Flectobacillus major DSM 103: one gene and its partner. The protein of the gene in region 1 interacts with the protein of each later gene in a pairwise test. Links are inferred from orthologs where the notes say so. Each region holds a gene or a part of one and is shown on either strand. Other genes may lie near its edges.

The links. Proteins that work in one complex are often made in the same cells at the same time.
Region 2: the proteins of pepT (region 1) and tpiA interact in binary tests that used the Escherichia coli proteins (3 or more experiments, as listed by UniProt). The link is inferred for Flectobacillus major DSM 103 from one-to-one orthologs.

What each region holds. Positions count from the first base shown.
Region 1 is NZ_KE386491.1:618,798-627,216, forward strand. Bases 3,185-6,005 are described here. They hold pepT (peptidase T), read left to right. Parts: upstream 3,185-3,881; coding sequence 3,882-5,129; downstream 5,130-6,005. Other genes in these bases: FLEMA_RS0104430 (citrate synthase), read right to left, coding at 3,185-3,509; polA (DNA polymerase I), read left to right, coding at 5,347-6,005. Outside these bases: FLEMA_RS0104420 (S9 family peptidase), read right to left, coding at 1-671; FLEMA_RS75885 (septal ring lytic transglycosylase RlpA family protein), read right to left, coding at 844-1,896; more of FLEMA_RS0104430, read right to left, coding at 2,238-3,184; more of polA, read left to right, coding at 6,006-8,178; FLEMA_RS67490 (DUF5672 family protein), read left to right, coding at 8,316-8,419. UniProt on the Escherichia coli protein: Cleaves the N-terminal amino acid of tripeptides.
Region 2 is NZ_KE386491.1:4,193,030-4,199,992, forward strand. The notes cover bases 3,394-6,368. They hold tpiA (triose-phosphate isomerase), read left to right. Parts: upstream 3,394-4,487; coding sequence 4,488-5,249; downstream 5,250-6,368. Other genes in these bases: FLEMA_RS0144635 (aspartyl protease family protein), read right to left, coding at 3,394-3,429; FLEMA_RS72605 (hypothetical protein), read left to right, coding at 3,783-4,208; FLEMA_RS72615 (cytidine deaminase), read left to right, coding at 5,497-5,973; FLEMA_RS72620 (TVP38/TMEM64 family protein), read left to right, coding at 6,012-6,368. Outside these bases: FLEMA_RS72595 (ABC transporter ATP-binding protein), read left to right, coding at 1-238; FLEMA_RS72600 (S41 family peptidase), read left to right, coding at 455-1,951; more of FLEMA_RS0144635, read right to left, coding at 2,089-3,393; more of FLEMA_RS72620, read left to right, coding at 6,369-6,695; rpsA (30S ribosomal protein S1), read left to right, coding at 6,828-6,963. UniProt on the Escherichia coli protein: Involved in the gluconeogenesis. Catalyzes stereospecifically the conversion of dihydroxyacetone phosphate (DHAP) to D-glyceraldehyde-3-phosphate (G3P).

The sequences.
Region 1 (8,419 bases):
CCTTGAAAGTTGAGACGACTGAATACTTTTGCTTTTTTGTCTGCAACATCTTTCTCTAAATAGGCTCTAATCTCTTCCAGATTACCATCTGGATTGGCTTTTACCTTTTTATCACCTTTTAGAAAGTTGTTATTTTTGAATCCAGCTTTTTCAAATGACCATGAGGGCAAAGATTTGCTAGGATTGAGTAAGGTATCTTTTAGCATTTCGGAAAGAGAAACACCTACTGAAAACAAAATCTTGCTACCATCGGGCGAAAAAGTAGGATTTGAAGCCCCTTGTTTGAGGTCGGTTAATTGAAATGCCTCACCGCCGTCGAGGGGCATCACAAATATCTGTGATTTTCCTTTTACCCCACGAGCAAAAGTAATTTGTTTGCCATCGGGCGACCACGATGCACCGCCAACGCTTTCAGTACCACGGGTGAGTTGTTTGGTACTTTGGAAGTCGGTAAGCCAAAGGTGCGAACGGTAATCGTATTCACCTTTATTGTCTTCGCTAATTTCGTTGGTACGTAAGGCATAAATTGCTTTTTTTCCATCTGGGGCAATACTTACCGCTCCAACTTGTTTGATTTTGGTCATGTCGGTTACCAATACCTTATCTTTACCTGTTTGGGCAAAAATACTATTGGAAAGTACGAGCAATACGACTGATATTTTTTTTATCATGTTAATGAAGTTGTTGGTTAAAAAAAGACGAGAACGTCTTTTGGTGTGGATAATTGAGAGGTAATTCTATTAATAACAAAACTAACAAAAAAGGTTGTTTCTTGGTAGAAACAACCTTTTTTATCGCTATAAGCCCTATTTTCTTCCACCAATGAATCGAAAACAGACCATTTTAATTATCATTTTGTGTTTTGGTATCTACCCTAACTCGGCCATCGGCATCGCGTACTACTTGTAAGTACGAATGTTTTTGGGGAGTATCCTTATTGACTTCTTTGGTTTTTTCAGCAACAGGTTTGGCTTCGGTTGTATAAGCAAGCTCTTTTTGTGAAGCTAGAATAGTTGTTTCCTTTTGGGGAGTAACCGAAACTTTTGAGGGCAGGTCGCTAGTGAATGAGTTGGTATTGTTGGTAGTATTGCCAGAACTCACACGGATTCGACCTTCAGCGTCGGTGTATACATTTAAGTATTCGTGTCGGTTGGAGTTGCTAGGGCTATTGTTTTCTGTAGGAGTAGCAGGCGTATTGCTTGCTAGTGTAGTTTTTTCAGGATTGCCCGAAGCATCTATTTTATAGTTGCCGTTAATATCCTTTATTACCCTAATATACTTATGTTGTTGGCTAGAATCGGCCGAATTGTATATTTTTTGAGGAGCTGTTTCTACTATCAAAGGTTGGTTGGTTTGAATAGGCAAAACCTTTGGGGCTGATGCTACAGTAGGCGTAGCTTGATAAGCAGTATCTAAAATCATTTTGCCATCTTTCATCTCAAACTTGATGGGCAAATGCTGTCGAAACTCACGAGTAAAATCGCCTTTAGCGCCAGGTTCGTACGATGCCAATACGTATGCAGGGTTGTCCATGGCAATCACCTTAATTTGAATATCAGCTTCTCCATTGGCTAGTAGCTCCAAGTCACGAGCTGCCACAAACGATAAATCCAATACACGACTGTAAGCAAAAGGCCCTCTGTCGTTTACTTTTACCACAACGGTTTTGTTGTTAGTAGTATTGGTAACTTCCAAAATAGTATTGAATGGTAGGGTTCGATGTGCCGCTGTGTATTCTTCACGGCTGTAGGGTTCACCACTTGATGTCATTCGACCATGAAATTTGTCAGCATAATAAGAGGCTCGGCCATAATACTTTTCACCAACTTGAGCTTTTGCTTGACAATTACACCACAACACAACGCCAAATAGTAATACATACTTGAATATCCTCATAGAATTACGGTTTAAATATTTGAAAAAAGTAAACGCTTGATGTGCTTTTGCACGAAAGAATAAGCATACTTTAACAGAAACAAAGAAGCACCACTGAATGTGGGATTACGGTATTATATAGTACGTTCCAAGGAAGGAAAACATTTTGCAAAGGTAATAAAAAATTTTATATATCTGACTATCAAAAAATTAGCTTTTGCTTTTTTCTTAATAACAGTATGAAATAGTAGTTTTGAAACATCAATACCAAATTTTATATAAGAAAAAAGGGTACGCTTCAAGCAAGAAGCATACCCTTTTTTATATCATTATTGGCTTGAAAAAGCCAAAATGGAGACTTTCTATCTGTTGGCAATCTCAACATACTCGCGAGGAGTAGCCCCAACATATACTTGACGTGGACGACCGATAGGCTCTTTGTTTGATTTCATTTCTTTCCACTGAGCAATCCAACCTGGCAAACGACCAATCGCAAACATTACTGTAAACATATTGGTAGGAATACCTAAAGCACGGTAAATAATGCCTGAGTAGAAGTCAACGTTTGGATATAACTTGCGTTGAACAAAATACGGGTCGTTAAGAGCTGCTTCTTCTAATTTTTTTGCAATTTCCAAAATAGGGTCGTTTACACCTAATTTAGCCAAAACATCGTCTGCTGCTTTTTTGATGATTTTAGCACGAGGGTCGAAGTTTTTGTAAACACGGTGGCCAAAGCCCATCAAACGGAAGCCAGACGTTTTGTCTTTTGCCATAGCAATAAACTTATCTGTATCGCCACCGTCAGCTTTGATAGCTTCTAGCATTTCAATTACCTCTTGGTTGGCACCACCATGAAGAGGCCCCGAAAGGGCATTGATACCTGCCGAAATAGAAGCATATAAACTTGCATGTGACGAACCCACCAAGCGAACTGTAGAAGTAGAACAGTTTTGCTCGTGGTCGGCATGAAGAATTAAGAGCTTGTTCAATGCCGCAGAAACCACAGGGTCAACAGTATAGTCTTCTACTGGCAAAGCAAACATCATTTGTAAGAAGTTTGAACAATAATCCAGCGAATTTTTAGGATAGTTGATTGGGTGTCCTTGAGATTTTTTGTAAGACCAAGTAGCCATTGAAGGCATTTTTGACAACAAACGGATAATGTTAAGCTCGTCAGAACCAGCTTTATCGCCTGTGTAAAAAGCAGACATTGCACATACCATTGCTGATAAAACGCCCATTGGGTGAGCATTTACAGGGAAGCCTTCAAAAATCTTACGCATATCCTCATTGACGATAGTGTGCATTTTGATTTCTGTCTCAAACGAGGCATATTGCTCTGCAGTAGGCAATTCACCATAAATCAAGAGATAAGCAACTTCCAAGAAAGTAGCTTTTTCAGCTAATTCTTCGATAGAGTACCCTCTGTAACGAAGAATTCCTAATTCGCCATCCAAAAATGTGATGGCACTTTTTGTGGCACCTGTATTCTTGTAACCTGAGTCAATTGTGATATAACCTGTCTCGTCACGGAGCTTGGCAATATCAATTGCTTTTTCATCTTCAGTTCCTGTGATAACAGGCAACTGAATGCGTTTATCACCTAATGATAGTTCTGCAAAATCTGACATAACCTATATATTATTTGGCTTAACCTTTTGAAAATTTGTTTTTATTTTGACGAAGCGAAATTACTGAAAATTGCCTTTAGCAAGGCATTCCTCTAGTGTTTCTTTGGTAAATTTAGATACATATATAAATTGTACAATTTTACTAGACCTAATAATGATTCCCAAAAGAATGTTTATGCAAGATAATCACGAAATTTGAAACCTTCATTACCTTTGTTAAAAGTTGTGAAATAAATAATTTTTGCCATAAAAATTCTACGAATAATTAAATAAAACGCTGCAAAACTCGTATTGTTGAGGCCAGTTATACCTACTTTTTAATTTGATTTATTATAATTTTTGTTTAAAATACCATACTCAAAATTGAATAAAATGCTTATAAACTATCAAAATACCGTAACAGAGCGTTTTTTAAGATACGTTCAGATTGACACCCAGTCGAACCCTGCTTCCGAGACTCAGCCTTCTACCGAAAAACAGAAACATTTAAGCCAATTATTGGTGAAAGAATTGCAAGAAATGGGCATTACCGATGCCCAACTCGACGAATATGGCTATGTATATGCCACGATTCCTGCCAATACTACCAAAAATGTACCAGTATTGTGTTTTTGTGCGCACGTTGATACCTCGCCAGATTGTTCGGGACAAGGCGTAAAACCCATTATTCATACCAATTATCAAGGACAAGATTTGATGCTACCCGACGACACCACTCAGGTGATTCGCTTAAAAGAACATGTTGACTTGGCTGAGCAAATCGGTAATGATATTATAACTGCTAGTGGCACTACTTTGTTGGGTGCCGATAACAAAGCGGGGGTTGCCGAAATTATGGATGCAGCCTATTATTTAATGACGCATCCGAATATACAACGTGGTAAAGTACGAATATTGTTCACGCCCGATGAAGAAATTGGTAGAGGTACTGCCAAGGTCGACCTTGCCAAACTAGGGGCTGATTATGGTTATACCATTGATGGTGAAACACTTGGCTCGCTGGAAGATGAGACTTTTTCGGCCGATGGCGTTATCATAAAAATTACAGGGGTTAGTCAACATCCGGGATTTGCCAAGGGCAAAATGGAAAGTGCTTTGAAAATTGCAGCTCAAATTGTGGCCAATTTGCCCCAAGAAAAACTTTCGCCCGAAACCACCGAAGGGAAAGAAGGCTTTATTCATCCTGTAGGAATATCGGGGGCGGTAGAACAAGCCGAAGTGTCGTTTATTATTCGTGATTTTACTGATAGTGCTTTGCAGGCTCATGAAGCTATTTTGAAAAATATTATGGACGAGGTACTGCTGTCGTATCCCAACTCGAAGGCTACTTTTGAAGTACACGAGCAATACCGCAATATGAAAGTAATACTCGACCAATACCCCTCTGTTATTCAAAATGCCATTGAGGGTATCGAAAGAAGTGGTATCAAGGCCAAACAAATGAGTATTCGTGGAGGTACAGATGGTTCTCGCTTGTCGTTTATGGGTTTGCCTTGCCCTAATATTTTTGCAGGCGAACATGCTTTTCATGGCAAACATGAATGGGTTTCGGTACAAGACATGGAAAAGGCCGTAGAAACGATTGTTAATATTTGTCGTGTTTGGGAAGAAAAAGCCTAATGAAAAACTTGTTAGCCTTTTTTATGTATTACTCCCGTCAGATTTTGGTATTTTTGGGAAATGAAATTTTAGCCTGCTAGCTCTGTAGCTCAGATAGCAGCGGTGATGAGAATCTATAAGTGACTGATTTTATGATAATACGTATATCAATCGGTCATGTAAAAGTGTTGATTGTCAGAAAGTTTTATTCAACACGCATTATTAATTACCTTTCTTTATGAAAAAACTGTTTCTTCTCGACGCAATGGCGTTGATATATCGAGCCCATTTTGCGTTCCAGAAAACGCCTAGAATCACCTCTAAGGGCTTGAATACAAGTGCTGTGTTTGGTTTTACTAATACTTTGCTTGAGATTTTGGCAAAAGAAAAACCAACACACATCGGGGTAGCTTTTGATACGCCTAAGCCAACTTTTCGACATATTCAGTTTGAGGCATATAAGGCTCAGCGACAAGAACAACCCGAAGATATTACTGTGGCTATTCCGTATGTAAAACGCCTTTTAGATGCCATGAATATTCCAAAGCTTATCATGGATGGCTACGAGGCCGACGATGTTATTGGTACTATTGCCAAAAGGGCTGTGCGTGAACACGACGATATAGAGGTGTATATGATGACTCCCGATAAAGATTATGGCCAGTTGGTAGAGGAACGTATCAAAATGTATAAACCTGCCTTTATGGGAAAAGGGGTAGAGGTATTGGGGCCTGCCGAAATTTGTGAACGATGGGGTATCAAAAGTGTTGATCAAGTAATTGATATTCTTGGCCTTATGGGTGATGCTGTCGATAATATCCCTGGTATTCCTGGCATTGGAGAAAAAACCGCTCAGAAACTTATTGAGGAGTATGGCTCGGTCGAAAACTTGATTGCCAATGTTGATAAACTAAAAGGTAAACAAAAGGAAAATGTAATCAACTTTGCTCAGCAAGGGCTTTTGTCTAAAGAGTTGGCTACAATATTGTGTGAAGTACCAATTGATTTCATCGAAGACGATCTGCGTATGTCGGAAGTGAATAAAGATGCTCTTTCGGCATTATTGGACGAACTGGAGTTTAGAACGCTTCGCAAAAGAATGTTAGGTGAAGACACCGAGGCTGTTACGCCAAAAGAAGAAACTTCGCCCAAAGCCGCCAAAGCTCAGGCCAGTGGTCAGATGGACTTGTTTGGTAGCTTGGTACAAGAAAAAACCTTGCCTTTGAGCAGTCCAAGCGTTGAGCTTGCAACCAAAGGCAATATTCATAATACCGTTCATGAATATCACTTAATTAATACGCCCGAACTCAGACAAAACTTAGTGCATTTTCTGAGTATTCAAGATAGCCTTTGTTTTGATACCGAAACCACCAATATCGATGCCGTAGAAGCTGAATTGGTAGGTTTGGCTTTTGCCTATCGTGCTGGCGAAGCATTTTATGTGCCTATTCCCGAAAATAGAGAAGATGCTCAGGCGATTTTGAATGAATTTAAGCCTGTATTTGAAAATGAAAGTATCGAAAAAATAGCTCAAAATATTAAATATGACTTGATGGTTTTGCAGCAATACGGTGTTTCGGTAAAAGGAAAACTCTACGATACTATGCTGGCACATTACCTTATCGAGCCAGACAAACGCCATAATATGGATATTTTGGCAGAAGATTTTTTGAATTATACGCCAGTATCTATTGAAGAACTCATCGGAAAAAAAGGAGCAAAGCAAGGCAATATGCGTGATGTTGACTTTGAAAAAATCAAAGAATATGCTGCCGAAGATGCTGATATTACTCTTCAGTTAAAACAAAAGCTACATCCTATTTTAGCTGAAAGTACAAGTGCCATCAAATTGTTTGAGGAGGTAGAAATGCCCCTTACACAGGTGCTTACCGATATCGAGCTAGAGGGTATTCGTATTGATACCGAGTTTTTGGCAGATATGTCCAAAACCCTTGAAAGCGATATGCGTGTAGTACAAGACCGTGTATTTGAACTGGCTGGAGTTGATTTTAATATTGGTTCGCCCAAACAATTAGGGGAGGTGCTTTTTGAAAAGCTTAAACTAGACCCTAAGGCCAAAAAAACCAAAACAGGGCAATATATGACGGGCGAAGAAATTTTGTCGAAACTCGAAGGTGAACATGAAATTGCTCGTAAGATTTTGGATTTCAGAGAATTACAAAAGCTAAAGTCCACTTATGTTGATGCCCTCCCTTTGCTGATTTCGCCACGAACAGGACGTATTCATACTTCTTTTAATCAGGCCGTGGCTGTAACAGGGCGTTTGTCGAGTACCAATCCCAACTTACAGAATATTCCGATAAGAACCCCTCGTGGGCGTGAAATCAGAAAGGCGTTTATTCCTCGTAATGAAGAGTTTCAGATATTGTCGGCCGATTATTCGCAAATAGAATTGCGTATTATGGCGGCTTTTGCTCAGGACGAATCTATGATAGAGGCTTTTAATCAGGGACGTGACATTCACGCTACTACTGCTGCCAAAGTGTTTAATGTAAGCCTCGACGAAGTAACGCCAGATATGCGTAGAAAAGCCAAAACGGTTAACTTTGGTATTATTTATGGTGTTTCGGCATTTGGATTGTCACAACAAATAGATATTTCTCGTACCGAAGCCAAAGAAATTATAGATAGCTATTGGCGTGAGTTTCCATCTATCAAAAAATACATGGATTCGGCGGTGATCAAAGCTCGTGATATGGGCTATGTCGAAACGGTCTTAGGCAGAAGGCGTTACCTCCGAGATATTAACGCTCAGAATATGGTAGAACGCGGTTTTGCCGAACGGAACGCTATCAATGCTCCTATTCAAGGCTCGGCAGCCGACATGATAAAAGTGGCTATGATAAAGGTGAATAATTTTATCAAAAAAGAAAAACTCAAGTCACGCATGATTTTGACAGTACATGATGAATTGGTTTTTGATGCACATATTTCGGAAATAGACTTGCTCAAAGAAAATGTCAATAACCTTATGATTCATGCTATTGAGTTTCCTGTAAAAATGGAAACTGGTATTGGGCTTGGTGCCAATTGGTTAGAGGCTCACTAATCCGACAATGTCGTAACCTTACAAGTCTTAATTAGGACTTGTAGGATTCAAAAATCAGTATTAACGTACATTAGCAAGCACGAAGATTTGGAAATAACAATGAGTCGATTTTCGAGCTTGTTTAATCATTGATATTTATGTTGAAAAAAGAGGTTGCAGTAGTGATTCCAATGTACAAAGCGGTGCTAAGCAATGGCGAAAGGAGGTCGCTTGAACGCTGTGTCTCAGTATTGAAAAACCA
Region 2 (6,963 bases), 3.6 Mb from region 1 along the record:
ATCGGGTGGTCAGCAGCAATTGGTGGGTATTGCACGTGCAGTTATAACCAAACCCAACCTGATTTTGGCCGATGAGCCTACAGGAAACCTCAACTCCAAACAAGGCGAAGAGATAATGGAACTCTTCAAAATCTTGAATCAAGAAGAAGGGGTAACTATTGTACAAGTAACGCATTCTGAGAAAAACGCCGCTTATGCCAATCGCACTATCGAGCTATTGGACGGACGAATTGTATAGCATAGCCAATACTTTTTATGAGGACAAACAAGTAAAAACTGCCTAAAAATTGTTTTTTGAATCAAAACTTACCGCTCAATAGAATACCACGCTAGTGAAGGGGGGATTTCAAAACCTTTTTGGTTCATTTAAGGAAGTTTATGAGTATTTTTGCTTGCTGTAAAGGAATACACGTGTTTTCTTTACTTATTCTTAATTTTTTGTCCCAGAAAAAGCATGAGGTTGTTAAGTATAATACTGTCATTTACGCTACTCTGTTGGTCGCAGTATGTAAAAGGACAAGAGGCTACGTTTTATTCAGAACGAAAATATTCAAAAGTAGAGTTAAGAGCTGATTTTAGGTTTTTGAGAAGGATATTAGAGGAGGCTCATCCAGGGCTAGGCAAATACACTTCAAAAGAAGCCATGGATGGGGCTTTTGAAGATACTTATAAAAAAATAGGAGATGAAATGACCGAAAAGGAGTTTGGGCTATTGTTGAAACCCCTCATTATCAAGATTCGATGCGGGCATACTGACCTCCTATTTTCGCCAGAAATGCGAAAATTTACCCGCATTCAGAATCGAGCATGGACTATTCCTTTTTCATTTTTTATTCAAGGCGATAGGCTATTTATAGCTAAAAATGAATCTAACGATGCCTCTATCGAGCTAGGTACAGAAGTACTAGCTATAGAAGAAAATACAGCAGGAAAGATATTGCGAACATTACGCAAATACCTTCCAGCAGATGGCTACGGCGAAGCCTTTAAAGATGCCACCTTAGAAGCGGGTTTCTTTGAAGATTACTATATTGATATTTTTGGAGGAAAAGAACAATACCACTTTACCCTCAAAAATCAACAAGAAACACGCATTGTTTATCCTGAATTAAAAGCAAAAAGCATTCCTAATCGTTTGCCAAGGCTATCGAAAGAAGACGAGCTGGCAAGGCGATTGAATCGTTTAAGAAGCCTAACGTTTCCGACCGAAGTTAGCTCAACGGCAATACTCAAAATATCGAGCTTTTCTTACGACGATTATGAATCTTTCTTGATGACCCATGAACGCTTTTTTCGAGAAATTGAGCAAAACAATATCACTAATTTAATCATTGATTTAAGGCAAAATTCGGGAGGAAATCATGAAATAGCCTTGGATTTGATGAAGTATCTGGCCGACAGTACTTTTGTTCTTACGGCTCATGCCGAAGCACCAGTATTAATTCCATCGTTTATTGTAAATAATGACGTGGAGCAACAAGATGCCAACCGAGCTTTTTCAGAAAGAATTGTAAAGAAATGTGGCGAAGGTACGTATTGCTTGAATATTCCATCTGTAGGAAAACATAAGCCCTACGAGCAATATCGTTTTAAGGGTAATGTGTATGTACTTATAGGCGAGCAGACTTTTTCGGCAGCCTCAAGCTTTGTTGCAAGTCTAAAAGCACAACGAAAAATTACCTTGGTAGGACGCGAAACTGGAGGAGGTGAAGAGGGGTGCAATGGTGGTGTTATCTCGACAGTGGTACTGCCTTATTCAAAGCTAAGGCTACAATTTCCTCATTTTAGAATTACAACTGCCCTCAAGTCGCTTAATATTGGGCAAGGAGTAAGCCCCGATGTAGATGTACAATATACCATTTTGGAAAGGCTCAATAAAGTTGACCTCGAACTTACTCGAACTTTTGATTTAATCAAAAAAACAGAATTGAGTAGGCTAGGTACAAAATAGAAGCAACATTTCAGCATAGCTGAGTAAAGATAAATTTAGTTTTGGTTTAAGTGAGTTATAGTCGCATCGTGATATTCACGATGCGACTTTTATGTTTGATTACGTAGCTAATTTATTGGTACACAATTAGGGTCAACTTATATGACTCGTCTGAGAGTCAGGGTTGTTACAATTAATTCAGGCCCTCTTTTTATTACAAAATTGATAGGTTTTCCTTCCCCTTTCTGGAATAGTTTATAGATTTCGGTAATAGTAATATCTTGCGATGATTTGTTGTTGATAAACAGTACACGGTCGCCTTCTTTAAGCCCAGCCATTTCTGCTGGCGAATTTTGTTCAACTTTTTCAATATGAAATTCATGGTAGTCTTTACCTTTGGCCATCAGTTCAAGCCCAGTCATATTGTGTTCAAAAGGCTCTTTGAGGCGTTTGTTTGAGGTTTTTAACACAATATATGAATCACGATAATTAAAAGTAATTTTAAATCGCCTCAAAAACTCACAGCCAATATTACCGTTGCGATTCATTGCCGACAAGCCAGCCCTTACCTTGTACGACGAACTGTCGGGAAAAGATGCTACTAGATTTTGGAGTGTATATTTCCCAATTCGGAGCTGTTTTACACGGCCAAGCTTGCCATTGATAATCCCACTAAGCCCACGTCCTAATTGAGCATTTACAAGTTTTTTGGGTAATACAATGCCATTGCTTTGGTTGGCATCCAACGATATAGCATGGCCAGCCCCAGTATCTAAAATAACCTTCAATGGTAATGTTTTTGAGCTATCAACAAGCTCCATCATGTTGAGATAAGGCTTATTGTCTTCAATAGTTATAGGAAAACGCTCGCCTTTAGAAGGTTTATATTTATACGTTTCGGGGTTTTGAATAATAATCTGATGAGCTGCAAAGTCGATAGTAACAACAAACCGATTAAATAAGTCATAGCCAATAATTCCGTGAATAGGTCGGCCTACAAATTCGCTCAGCTTGAGCATATCCGAACTCAGGGTAACAATATTTTGGCGATAGCCCGTAACCTCACCCAATAGAATGGTGTTGTTAAGAATAATACTGGCTTCGAGGTCGCCGCCTATGCCAGCACCTGCAAGTTTTACTTTGCGAACTCCCTTTAATTGCTGTTTTTGTAGACAAGCAGGATCTGTGACAATAATCGAACTTACACCTGTGTCTAGGATAAAATGTAGCGTGTCAGAATTGTTGATTTTTAGTGGAATAATAATCAGATTGGCTTGAAGCTCGAAGGGGATTTTAGACACCTTTCTTTTCTTAGAAAGCTGAAAACCAAACTTTTCCTCTTGATTTGTATCATTGTTTGAGCCTGAAATATTGTTGTTGTGTGACCAATGCGAATGACTATTCGTCAATACTGGGTAGTTTGGAAAAGCAAATAGCTGGCTGTTATATGCCAATAAAATGACCAGCCAAAGAAATCTTGTGATTTTTAAAGTTTTCATATCCTTGTCTGTTTAGCATATACCTAATTTACAGGATATTATCAGAAAATGCAAATATTTTTCCTGTAAAAAAACAATTTTAAATTTGAAAAATTATAGCACACTTGGTTTTATACAAATCACTAATGTAAAATAAAAATTGAAACTACACATAACACAATCTAGTTGAAGTATTTGTTAAAAGTTGAAAGTAGATAAAAGCAACTATATATATTGATGATATTACTTTTTGCTTGTTAACTTTGTGTTTTGCCAGAATATACTTGTATTCAGTGAAATAACGCTCCGCCAAGGTGCATTAAGGAGATTAGATAAAGTAGTTGTGTTAGTTTCCCATAAAAAACCATAATATCATGCCCAAAGTAGTTAAATTATGCTTAATGTGCTCAATCGTTAGCACAACATTGCTTTCTTGTGTAAGTAATCAAAAATACAAGGATTTATTGCAAGACAAAGACCGACTGGATGTTAATGTTGAGCGAGCACACAAAGAAATTCGAGAGTTGAAAGAAACCAAAATTGTGCTTGAAGACCAGATAAAGTATAAAAATACGGAAATCACGAAGCTAGAAGCACAGGTAAATTCGATTAAAAAACAAGCCGATGCAATGGACAAACGTTTTTCTGAGCTAGATGAGCAAATGAAAAAAATGAGTACCGAATTAGACCATAAAAGGTCGGAGAGTGCTCAGCTAGTGGCTAGCTATGAAAGAAAAATTACAGAATTACAACAATGGGCCAATAAGCTTAAAACTAAAAAGAAAGCTAGAAAAAAGTAAAATAGGAACGAAGGTACTTGAAGGGTTTTTGATCAGACCGCCTCTTTGGTGCTATTTATACGGTAGTTTTCTTTATAGAAAGGGGTTCTTATAAGCCCTAATTCAAAACCTCATGAAATAATTGAGGTTTTTTTATTTTGTATCCTTCAAGAAGATAATTTTAGTACATAAATTTGTAACTCAAATAAATATCAACCAAAAAACAGTTGTCTAAAGAATTTGATGATACTTCATACCGATGAATATCATACTTATCTCTCCCCGACTATCTTTAAAATAATGAGAAAAAAAATCGTTGCTGGTAACTGGAAAATGAATAAAACAATGGAAGAAGCGTTGATTTTAGCTTCTGAAGTTGCAAACATGGTAAAAGACGAAGTGTCGACAGATGTAACTGTCGTGATAGCTTCGCCTTCTTTGTATTTGAGTACTTTACAAAAATATGCTGAACCAATCGCCAATTTGAGTATTGCCGCTCAAAACTGCCACCAAAAAGCTTCTGGTGCATTCACAGGCGAAATTTCAGCTCCAATGTTGAAGTCTATTGGGGTGGAGTATGTAATCTTAGGCCACAGCGAACGTCGTCAATACTTTGCCGAAACAAACGAGCAATTGGCAGAAAAAGTAAATATCGCTTTAGAAAACGGTTTGACTCCAATTTTCTGTTGTGGAGAATCTCTAGAACAACGTGAAGCAGGTGGTTTCTTAGAATTTGTAGCTTCTCAGTTAACCGATAGCTTGTTCCATTTGTCGGCTGAAGATTTTGCTAAGGTAGTAATCGCTTACGAACCAATCTGGGCTATTGGTACAGGCGTTACGGCATCGTCTGCTCAAGCTCAAGAAATGCATGCTTATTTGCGTGGACACCTTGCTACGAAATATGGTCAAGAAATCGCTGACAATGCTTCTATTTTATACGGTGGAAGCTGCAACGAGAAAAACGCTCCAGAATTATTTGCTTGTGCCGATATCGACGGTGGGTTGATTGGCGGTGCTTCATTGAAATCTCGTGAATTTACCAATATCGCAAAGTCATACTAAGTCTATGAATGTGTTTGAATGAGCAGTCTTTCTATCAAATACATTTGTTCTTATAATTATCAAAAAGCTCTGGACATATTTGGGTCTGGAGCTTTTTGATTTTGGGGCTTTCAGATAGCTAAACATATCTTCTATTGCTTTGTTAATGTGATACTTACATACTATCGTGATAAATTTTCATGGATGAAGAACTTTTCTGGAAAACAGTGCGTTATATCTTTCCCTATTTCTAAAACATACTAAAACTATGCAAAGAGTAAACGTCACCATTTCGCTTGAATCGTACGATTCAGAAACAGAATTAAGCACCAAAGAACAGTTGCTTTTGATAGAGGCCAGAAAGGCTACTTATAAATCGTATGCCCCTTATTCACAGTTTCATGTGGGGGCAGCCGTACTCTTAGACGACGACACCATTATTACTGCCAATAACCAAGAAAATGCAGCATTTCCTTCGGGTTCTTGTGCCGAACAATCGGCTATATTTTGGGTAGGTGCTAACCACCCCGACAAGCAAATCAAAGCCATTGCTGTGATAGCTCGCCCGGGAAAAGGAGACGATTTTAGAGGAGTTCCACCGTGTGGGGCTTGCCGTCAAGCAATGCTCGAATACGAGGTTCGCCAAAAGCACCCTATTCGCTTATTGATGTTAGGAGCTAATAATCAGGTATTAGTAACCGACTCAATAGGCGATTTGTTGCCCTTGAAATTTGAAGAGTTTTAATAATCAAGAGCCTCAGGTTCGTGACCAATCGCAATATCATGCTGGAGTTTTTAAAAAAAAATACTTTTTCAATCGTCTACGCCTTTTTTTTGGGGCTAATGCCCTTGCTAGTAAGTTCATCTATCACTTACTGGGTGGTTTTTCATGAAGCCCAAATACAGGCTTTTTCTTGGCAAAACTGGGCAGTTATATACCTAATGGCTTGTTTTACAATGTCATTTGCTATGACACCGACAACCTTTGTTGCCTTGCTTAGTGGTTATTTTCTAGGCTGGAGTGCCATTATTCCTGTTTGTCTGAGCTATTGGGTAGCTTCTATTATTGGATTTAAAGTGGCCGAAAAAATTGACGGAGGGCGATTTTTACAAATATTGACTGAAAAGCCAGAAGTAAAAAAAGTAATGAATAATCTTCAAAAGCAAGAATTTAAGATAATACTCTTAGCAAGGTTATCGCCAGTATTGCCTTTTGCCGTTAGTAACCTTATCTTTTCGTTTTCAAGAGCCGACCTTCGCAATTTTATGACAGCAGGTTTTATCGGAATGCTTCCTCGAACACTGCTTTCTCTTTGGCTTGGTACACAAGCCAAAGAAGTCAAAATGCTCTTAGAGCACCCAAGCGAAGGCAGTTTTACACAATTATTGATTATAGGTTTGATTGTAGTATCGGTTTATGGGTTGTTTATCTTGGTAAAAAGAGCCATTGATAGTTCAAAGCAGTAAAAAATATTCTTGTCTCATTTTCAGAATATTAGGATTTTTTTGTACCTTTGCACCCCCAATAAACTGGGAAATTTCACTAAAATTCAATGTGTTTGCCCGCCACATTGATGTAAAGAGGGCTTTTAAGCAAACATGGCTAATCAATTAGCAGATTTCGACTGGGACTTAGTCGGCACAAAAGGTATCGGTGGTGGTTATTCTGCCGAAGAAAGAGCAAGATTAGAAGCTCTTATTGAAGGTACATTAAACCTCGTTACTGAAAAAGAAG